3 regions of the Sphingomonas sp. Leaf38 genome follow, and region 3 is predicted to be linked to each of the others. Evidence: riboswitches for the same ligand, from Rfam matches in the RefSeq annotation. Region 3 holds a riboswitch; each other region holds the start of a gene.

Region 1 (3,236 bases), on a different contig from region 3:
CAACTCACCCCGGTCCAGGGCAGCGTCGCCTATGGCAGTCGCGACTCGGTCGACGGGCAAGCGTCGGCAGCGTTGGTGCGCGGATCGGGGTTCGCGACGCTATCGGGCGCGTACGCGCGTGGTGACGGCTTTACGCCGACCGTCGAGGAGAGCCGCGGGATCGTCGATCATGCCGCCCCGTACGAACAGGCGTCGGGCGCGCTGCGGACGGTCGTCGGGATCGATGCGAAGACCGAATTGCAGATGAATGCGAGCGCATTCACCGACCGGCGCGACCGGGGGAGCGACTTCACCGCCAACAGGAGCGAGGGAGCGGATGCCAGCCTTCGCCTGATCGGCCGCGGCGCCTGGGGCTATTCGGCGCTGGCGTATCTGCAGACGCGCGCGTTCGCGAGCAGCTTCAACAGTATCAATGCCGCGCGGACGACCGCGACCCAGTCGTTGAACCAGTATAACACGCCGGCGACAGGGCTCGGCGGGCGGATCGAGATCGCGCCGCCGCTGGGCGAGAACATCACGCTCAGGGTCGGCGCGGATATCCGCGACGTGAGCGGCAAGACGCAGGAGCTCTATACGTTCGTGAACGCCGTACCGTCGCGTCGGCGCGAGGCGGGGGGGGGCACGACGACAACCGGCGCGTTCGCCGATGGGAGCGTCGTCGCGGGTAGCTTTACGTTCAGTCTGGGCGCACGGGTCGACTGGTGGTCGATCGATGGCGGCTATCTGTCGGAACGACCGCTCGCGGGCGGCGCTGCGTTGACCAATCTGCGCTACGCGGATCGCGATGGCAGCGAGACGACCGGCCGGGCGGGCGTGGCGTACCAGCCGGTCGAGGCAATCACGCTGCGCGCAGCGGGCTATCGCGGCTGGCGCCTGCCGACGCTCAACGAACTCTATCGCCCTTTCCGGGTCGGTAACGACGCGACCGCGGCGAACGCCCAATTATCGCCGGAGCGACTGACCGGGGTCGAAGCCGGGGCGACGCTGACCCCGGCCCCCGGCGTGAGCATCGCCGCAACCTATTTCCATAACCGGCTGAAGGAAGCCGTGGCGAACGTCACGACGACCAATCCGCCACAGATCCTGCCGGGGGTGACGACCTATCGCGTCCGCCAGAATCTCGACGCGATCCGTGCGCACGGCTTCGAACTGGATGCGGCGTATCGCCCTGGGCGACTGGGCGTGCAGGCGTCGTGGTCGCACACCAATTCGACGGTCGAGGGTTCGGGGATCACCGCCGCCTTGGACGGCTTGCGACCCGCGCAGACGCCACGCGACCAGGTGTCGGGAACGGTCGACTGGCGACACGATGCGGCGGCGGTGTCGCTGACGGTGCGGCATATCGGCCAGCAGTTCGACGACGACCAGAATACGCGCGTGCTCGATCCGGCGACGACGCTCGATGCCTATGCGGCGCTGCCGATCCTGCGCTCGCTGACAGCCGAGTTCCGGGCCGAGAATGTCCTCAACGAGCGGGTCGAGGCGGGGATAAGCGGCGCAAACATCGTCGAGCGCGCGACGCCGCGAACGATCTGGGTCGGTCTGCGTTACGGTTTGCGCTAACCGCGTCATAGTCTCGTCGTCGCGGGACAGGATTACGGCGGTATCCGCTGCGTTGACCCGTGCAGAGCGCGCGACTAATGCCATTCGCGTGAAGGGTTCCCGGCGACGGGATCAAAAGGGAAGTCGGTGCGCGGGCCGGGTCGGTGCGACCCCATCCGCAAGACCGGCGCTGTACCCGCAACTGTGACCGGATAGCGGCCACCCCGAAGATGCCACTGGGTTTCAGCCTGGGAAGGCGGGGTGGGCGCGGCGACCCGGAAGCCAGGAGACCTGCCTCTCACGGTCGATCCACTGCGCGGGCGGGTGTCCGGCGCGGACGAGTGCTCCGGTCCCGCCGGGTTCCCTCGAGCGAGAGACGTCTGGCCGCCCCGCGAATGGTCGCAGGCGGTTCTGGTTAGGACGTGCCTGATGACGAAGTTCTTCCTCCTCCTAGGCGCCGCGACGATCGCGGCACCGGCGAACGCCCAGACGATTCCCGATAGCGATGCCTCGGACATCGTCGTCACCGCGAGCCGCGCCGCGCAACCGCTGAGCGAAATCGGCCAGGCCGTCACGGTGATCGACCGCGCCGAGATCGAGCGCCGGCAGACCACCGTGGTATCCGATCTGCTCGCGACCACGCCTGGCGTCACCGTCACGCGCAACGGCACAGTCGGCGCGCTGACCGGCGTCCGCATCCGCGGCGCCGAGGCGGACCAGACTCTGGTCGTGATCGACGGCGTCCGCGTCAACGATCCGTCGTCGACCGGCGGCGGCTTCAATTTCGGCAATCTCCTGTCGAGCTCGGTCGAGCGGATCGAGGTGTTGCGCGGACCGAACTCGGTGCCATGGGGCAGCCAGGCGATCGGCGGCGTCGTCAACATCATCACCGCCGCGCCGACCGAGGGTTTGCAGGCGCGCGCCAACGCCGAATATGGCTATGCGGACAGCGTGTTCGCGAGCGCGGGCGTGTCGGGCGCGAAGGGCCCGGTATCGGGCTCGCTGACCGGCGGCTACCTGCGCAGCGACGGCATCTCGTCCGCGGCAAGCGGCACCGAGCGCGACGGATATCGCCAGTACGGTGCGACGGGGCGGCTGGGCGTCGAGTTCGCGCCGGGCATCGGCCTCGACCTGCGCGGCTATTTCGCGGACAGCCGCGTCGACATCGACGACGGGTTCGACCCGAATACGTTCGTGGTCGCGGACAGTGCCGCCTATGGCACCACGCAGGAACTCTATGGCTATGCCGGCCTGCACGCGAACTTCGCCGATGGCCGGTTCAACAACCGCGTCGCGTTCACGATCGCCGACATCAACCGCGACAATTTCTCGCAGCCGGGCGGCGACGTGTCGTTCCTCGGTCGCGGCCGCAGCGAGCGTTACGAATATCAGGGCGACTTCCGTCCGCTCGACCAGGTCCGCGTCGTCGCGGGTGTCGAGCGCGAGAACAGCCGCTACAATGACGGCTTCAGCTATGCCGATACCGGCATCACCAGCGTGTACGGCCAGCTGATCGTCAAGCCGATCGATATCCTCACGCTGACCGGCGGCGTCCGTAACGACGACCACGAGGATTTCGGCAATCACACGACGTTCGGCGCGAATGCGGCGCTGGCGCTGCGCACGGGGACGACGGTGCGTGCGAGCTATGGCGAGGGCTTCAAGGCGCCGACCTTGTACCAGCTCTTCTCCGA
Region 2 (3,236 bases), 220 kb from region 3:
CCCGCGTCGACGAACATCGCCTGATCGTCGAAGCGCTGCGCGCCCGCGATTCCGCGCAGGCGCGCAAGACGATGCGCGATCATCTCCGCCGCGTAGTCGACGACATGCTGGCCGCAACCGAAGTCGAAGTGCTGGAACGCGCCCGATCCGAAATCGAGTCCCAGCGCGGCAAGGTTACCCAACGCCTGACCGCCTGATCGCAAGGACCGACGCTTGAAATTGCGTGAACGGCCGTTGGAGAAGGATTGCAGGCAACGCGGAATGTCCGCGCTTGGTCGATTATGGCGATAAGCTCACCCTGCAACAGTCTCGATGGTCTGATTCAATCTTCGTGAGGTGAGCGGAGACGGGCCAATGATAAGCGAGCGGGCGAGAGCGTCGGAAGCGCTGTTCGACAGCTTCGGCCTTGAGGGCATGTTTCTGCGAACCACATGCTCCCCTCGATCGACCGGTTCGCGACCCTGCCGAGCATCCGCGACCGTCTCAAGCCGTTCCAAGTGCACCTGCGAGGTCCCGACCGCGCCAAGAACGAGTGCCTCCCCGCCTCTACTTCCAGAACCTCCGCGAGAGGCCAAGTTGATCCCGATACCGACGTGCATGCCACCCGCTGAGGCGCCGCGCGGACCTGGCTTTGCGCTCAGGCGTCCGGCCAGTGAGCATGGACGCCGCATGCCGACACGGATCACGAACGCACGCCACATCGTTGCGGTCCCTACCAGCGGCGATGCCGGCAAGACCTGGCAACGCGTGTATCGAGGCATCGAGGTGTCGGGCTATCACCATGATGTCCGGGGCGACTCCCCCATGTTGCGTCCCGACCTCCACTCGGCGGGTAGCGGAGAGGCATGCTTTCGCGACTTCCGGTACGACGCACTTTGACGGGGAACGGCGTTCCGCAGCCAAAGTTTTTGCGCACTCGCCGTTTCTGGAGTCGGTACATAGAACGGCCCCAGATATGCGCCAAGCGCCGGCCGGTCGGCGCAGGCGGCGCAAAACACTGGTCGCCGCAACGTGGAGATGCAGACCGGTTTTTCCCACATCTGACCACCACATGATGATCATGGATGAGCGATCCCTCGCTATGGGGAAAGCCGGTAGGGACGCTAGACCGTGACGTTCGGCTATGGCGATTGCCCGAAGGCATTGGTCGGGATACATCGGCGGCGCTGATCTGCTTTTGAAGCAGGCCGGCATGATCGCGTCGGTGTCCTGAGAGGGACTTAATAGGGAACGCGGTGAAGGTGGTTCGCCGCCTGAATCCGAGGCTGTCCCTGCAACTGTAAGCGGCGAGCGCGATGCATATCGCTCCTTCCCTCATAGGAAGGGGCAGCCACTGGGCCGGACGTAAGTTACGAAGGCCTGGGAAGGCCGTGCATCGTGTGACGACCCGTGAGCCAGGAGACCTGCCGGCGTCTGGTCGCTCTTGCCTGGCCCAGGGGGTGGCCGCGGCACGGTACTCCGTCGAGCGACGACGTGTGCGGTGGGGACCGCACTGGCATGCGTGCCGGTCGCGATGGCGTCCGGCTGGCGCGAATGTCGGCCGTTCGCGGGAGGTCCCTGCCGGGTTCGCTCGACGCCCCGGGGGTTACCGTAATGCCGTTCCAATTGTCTCGCCTCGCGTTCGCGGGCGCTTTGCTGTCGCCTGTTTTCGCAGCACCGCTCAACGCTCAGTCTTTGCCTGCCACCGACAATGAGGACATTCTGGTTATCGGCCAGCATGCCCGCGACACGCTAACCACGCCAAATCAGACCGGCAGCCGCCTGCGCCTCACGCCGCTCGAGACCCCCGCGACGATCTCGGTCATCGATGGCGCCACGATCCGCGCGCGCGGCGACATGTCGGTGATCGACGCGACGAGCCGCGCACCGGGCATCAGCAACGCTGGCAACCCCGGCAATGGCGGCACCGCGCTCGCCGCACGAGGCTTCAGCGGTCAGGGATCCGTGCTCCAACTCATCGACGGCATAAGGCTGTTTCCGGCTGCCGGCACGATTACCTTCCCGACCGATCCTTGGATGGTCGAACGAATCGACGTCCTGAGCGGCCCGGCCTCGGTTCTCTACGGCCAGGGTGCGCTGGGCGGCGCGGTCAATGTCCTGATGCGCAAACCCCATACGCAGCAGACGCAAATGGAAGGCGAGATCGGCTATGGCTCGCAGGACAGCTTGCATGTGGCGGCCGGCGCAGGGGGGCCGATCACCGAGCGCCTCTCCTACCGGATCGACGGCAGCTATCGGCGGTCCGACGGCTATGTCGATCGTGGCCAGTCGCGCAGCCATGCCGTCTCGGGGACGCTGCGCTGGGCACCGACCGACACGCTCGTCATCACCGCGCGGGACGATTACGGCGATCAGAAGCCGATGCGCTATTTCGGTACGCCGCTGATCGGCGGACGGCTCGACGACCGCATCCGGAAACGCAACTACAACACGCGCGACGGCTATATTCGCTACCGCGACAACCGCACCAGCCTGCAGGTCGACTGGACGCCGAACGACATGGTCACCGTCAGCAACCAGGCCTATCGCCTCACCTCCAAACGCTCCTGGCTCAATCTCGAAAGCTATTGCTGGATCGCCGCGGACGGCGTCTGCGCCAACGCCAGTGGCAACACCGGCACACCGGGCGGCATCCTGCGTACCGACATGACCGGGATCGTCCACGACCAGACGCAATGGGGCGATCAGGGCAGCGTGACGCTCAGGACGGACGTCGCCGATGGCGTCGGCAACGACCTTATCGTGGGCTTCGACGTCAACCTCATCAAACTGACCTATTCACACAATTTCGGGTCTGATCCCCAGATTTTGGAGGTCGATCCCGCGGCGTTCGATCCCGGTCTGATCATCGACACACAGGGCATCGCACCGCGTTATCGCACACGCACCACCGAATATGCGGTCTTTGCCGAGGACCGGCTGAAGCTCGGGACGCACGTCTCGATCGTCGGTGGCGTGCGCTACGAGCGTGACACGATCCGCCGCTGGTGGATCGATGATCCAGGCGGCGTCAGCACCGAGACGTTCGCGCTCGACAAGCGGCTGCACAATGTGACCTGGCGGGTCGGGAGCGTCTATCAGCCGATCCCGACGGTGTCGCTCTATGCGCAATATGCCACCGGCGTGGACCCGCTGGGGACGCTGACCACCTATTCGACCGGGCAGGTGCAGTTCAGCAACGCGGTGGGCGATCAGGTCGAGGTCGGCGCCAAGGCGGTGTTCCTCGACGGTCGCGG
Region 3 (3,236 bases):
CGCGGCGTCACGCGCAGGCGATCGCGGATCGCGGCGGGAAGCGCTTCGTCGGCGTGGTTGAGCGGGAGCTTGAGGTCGGTGATACGGAGCATGGGGCACGCTCTAGCGCCGCGCGGCGCGATCCGCCATCGGGAGCGCGAGAGGACAGGATCATGCGGACCGATGACGAGCAGAATGCCAAGAGCGCCAAGCGCAAGGAGGTCCATGACCGGATCGTCGCGACCAAGTCGATCGAGAAGGGGCTGATCATCGTCCACACCGGCAAGGGCAAGGGCAAGTCGACCGCCGCGTTCGGCATGGCGGTGCGGATGATCGGGCATGGGCGGAAAGTCGGCGTCGTCCAGTTCGTCAAGGGCGCGATGGCGACCGGCGAGAAGGCGGTCTTCGACGCGTTCCCCGCGCTGTGCGAGTTCAAGCCGATGGGCGAGGGGTTCACCTGGGACACGCAGGACCGCGCCCGCGACATCGCGGTGGCGCGTGAGGCATGGGACGAGGTCAAGCGGATGATCGCCGATCCATCCTATGCGATGGTAGTCGCCGACGAGCTCAACATCGTGCTGCGCTACGACTATCTGCCGGTCGACGAGGTTCTCGCGGCGTTGGCGGCGAAGCCTGAGATGACGCATGTCGTCATCACCGGGCGGAACGCGCCCGAGGCGGTGATCGAGGTCGCGGATCTGGTGACGGACATGACGCAGGTGAAGCATCCGTTCCGGTCGGGCGTGAAGGCGCAGTTGGGCGTGGAGTTTTAGCGGCGCGGCCGACACGGATAACGGAAGGCGACGGGTTGCGGGGGAGCGCGCGGAACGCACTTGCCCGTGTCTTGCGTCGCCACTTCCGCCCGCGTATCGCTCGACCTGCGACAGGTTCCCCCGACGTTAGCGCCGAGGGGGATGAAAATGGGAACGGGAAACACCCGGCTGCCCCTGCAACTGTACGCGGCGAGCCACCGTGCCTCATGCCATTGGGTTCATCCCGAGAAGGCGGCGCGGACGGCGTTGACCCGCGAGCCAGGAGACCTGCCCGTCGCGGTCGTCTTTCGTCCGGCCAGGGTGCGCCGAACGGACGGGTAACACCCCGAGCGACGACATCGCTTCGCGTCGCGCGGAGGCTGGAGGCGTGCGCCTTCAGCCCTTGCGCGGGGCGGGATCGACTGTCCGAAGGGGTAACCATGGCTGCATTCTATCATTTTTCGTATCCGCGCGTCCGAGCCTCCGCATGTTGAAGCCGGTCGAAGACGGAGTCGCGGTCGTCGCGTGCACCACCTGCCGCCATTCCGCCGACGCGCGCGACGATGCCGAGGGGCAGCGCGGTGGGGCACGGCTCGCCAGCGCGCTGAAGGCGGTGCAGGCGAGCGATCCCGCTTACGCCGACGTCGCGGTGCAGGAGATGCCGTGCCTGTTCGCATGCCAGGATTTCTGCACGATCCATCTGCGTGCACCCGCCAAGGTCGGCTATGTGCTCGGCCGGTTCGAGCCGACCGAGGACGCTGCGCGCGCGATCCTCGATTATGCCAAGCTCTACGACGAGAGCGCGTTCGGCCAGGTGCCGTTCAAGCAATGGCCGCAGGGCGTGAAGGGGCATTTCATCACGCGCACCCCGCCCGCCGGGTTCGTCGTCGAATGACGGCGTTTGCGACGCCTGCCGCATTTCTCGCGGCCTTGCGCGGGTTGCCGCAGGCCGACGCTTCGGCGCGATCCGCGGCGGTGGCGCGGCAAGGCGAGCTGACCAAGCCACCGGGGTCGCTTGGGCGGCTGGAGGATATCGCGGTGTTCATGGCGGGCTGGCAGGGCAACCCGCTGCCCCGGCTCGATCGTGGCAGCGCGGTCGTGTTCGCGGGCAATCACGGCGTCGTCGCGCGCGGCGTGAGCGCGTTTCCAGCCTCGGTCACAGCGCAGATGGTGGTCAATTTCGAGGCCGGCGGCGCGGCGATCAACGCGTTGTCGCACGCCGCGGGGCTCGACCTCAAGATCGTGCCGCTCGACCTTGATCGGCCGACCGCGGATTTCACGCAGGCGCCGGCGATGAGCGAGGAGGAATGCCTGGCCGCGATCAACGCGGGCGCCGCGGCGGTCGCGGATGCGCCGAACCTGATCGTGCTGGGCGAGATGGGGATCGGCAATACGACGAGCGCGGCGGCATTGTGTCTGGCGAGCTTTGGCGGATCGGCAAGTGACTGGGTGGGACCTGGCACCGGGGTCGATGGCGACGGGATCGCGCGCAAGATCGCGGTCGTCGAGGCCGGGTTCGCGCTGCACCGCGACGCGCTGACCACGCCGTTCGAGATTCTGCGGCGGCTTGGCGGACGCGAATTGGCGGCGATCGCTGGCGCGGTGGTCGCGGCGCGGCTGGCGGGCGTCCCGGTGATGCTCGACGGGTTCATCTGTTGCGCGGCGATCGCGCCATTGGCGGCTGCATGCCCCGACATCGTCGCGCACTGCCTGGCCGGGCATGTCTCGGCCGAGCCGGGTCACCGCGCGTTGCTCGAGCGGATCGAACTCGAGCCGTTGCTGTCAATGGGGATGCGGCTGGGCGAGGCGAGCGGCGCGGCGACGGCGACGATGCTCGTCCGGGCGGCGCTGGCCACGCATGCCGAGATGGCGACATTCGCCGAGGCGGGCGTCGCGGCAGCGTGAGCGCGTACATGCTGTATCTGATGCGGCATGGTGCGCCCGCGGTGACGGGGCGATTGCTCGGGCGGACTGACGATCCGGCGACCGAAGCGGGGATCGCCGCCTGCGTCGCGCGCGCCGACGGGCTCGACGTCGCGCGGATCGAGGCGTCCGACCTGATCCGGGCGCGGGCGTGTGCGGAGGCGATCGGTAGCCCACGCAGCCTGCCGGTTGTGGTGGAGCGACGGTGGCGCGAGCTCGATTTCGGGGCGTGGGATGGTTTGTGCCCGGCGGCGATCGATCCGGCCGAGCTGGGCGCCTTTTATGACGATCCGGACGCTGCGCCGCCGCCGGGGGGCGAACGCTGGTCTTCGCTGCACGATCGTGTCGCGTCCGCGCTGGCGGCGATGCCGCCGGCCCCGACGCTGGTCGTGACGCATGGCGGTGCGATCCGGGCGGCGCTTGCAGACCTTTGCGGGTTCGATTCTCGGCAGATCTGGGCGTTCGACCTGCCCTATGCCGCGCTGGTGTCGCTCCGGGTGTGGCCGGGACTGACGCGGACCGTGCAGATCGTCGGGCTGGCGACATGACGCGGCTGATCGTCGCGTTCGGTTTCCTGACCCG

What was found. Region 3 has a riboswitch for cobalamin ahead of ASE88_RS03675 (DUF1636 domain-containing protein). Riboswitches for the same ligand answer to the same signal wherever they lie in the genome.
Region 1: it holds a riboswitch for cobalamin, as region 3 does, so the genes downstream of both, ASE88_RS10185 (TonB-dependent receptor plug domain-containing protein) here and ASE88_RS03675 (DUF1636 domain-containing protein) in region 3, are expected to answer to the same signal.
Region 2: it holds a riboswitch for cobalamin, as region 3 does, so the genes downstream of both, ASE88_RS02740 (TonB-dependent receptor) here and ASE88_RS03675 (DUF1636 domain-containing protein) in region 3, are expected to answer to the same signal.

Annotation. Positions count from the first base shown of each region.
Region 1 is NZ_LMLD01000011.1:602,214-605,449, forward strand. It holds gene ASE88_RS10180 (TonB-dependent receptor) at 1-1,563, shown strand, start outside; cobalamin riboswitch at 1,640-1,856, shown strand; gene ASE88_RS10185 (TonB-dependent receptor plug domain-containing protein) at 1,972-3,236, shown strand, end outside.
Region 2 is NZ_LMLD01000009.1:69,619-72,854, reverse strand. It holds gene ASE88_RS02745 (FadR/GntR family transcriptional regulator) at 1-197, shown strand, start outside; partial or broken gene ASE88_RS19340 (xylan 1,4-beta-xylosidase) at 628-879, shown strand; cobalamin riboswitch at 1,186-1,426, shown strand; gene ASE88_RS02740 (TonB-dependent receptor) at 1,498-3,236, shown strand, end outside.
Region 3 is NZ_LMLD01000009.1:292,094-295,329, reverse strand. It holds gene ASE88_RS03685 (NAD(P)/FAD-dependent oxidoreductase) at 1-92, opposite strand, end outside; gene cobO (cob(I)yrinic acid a,c-diamide adenosyltransferase) at 153-752, shown strand; cobalamin riboswitch at 848-1,042, shown strand; gene ASE88_RS03675 (DUF1636 domain-containing protein) at 1,219-1,626, shown strand; gene cobT (nicotinate-nucleotide--dimethylbenzimidazole phosphoribosyltransferase) at 1,623-2,636, shown strand; gene ASE88_RS03665 (histidine phosphatase family protein) at 2,633-3,202, shown strand; gene cobS (adenosylcobinamide-GDP ribazoletransferase) at 3,199-3,236, shown strand, end outside.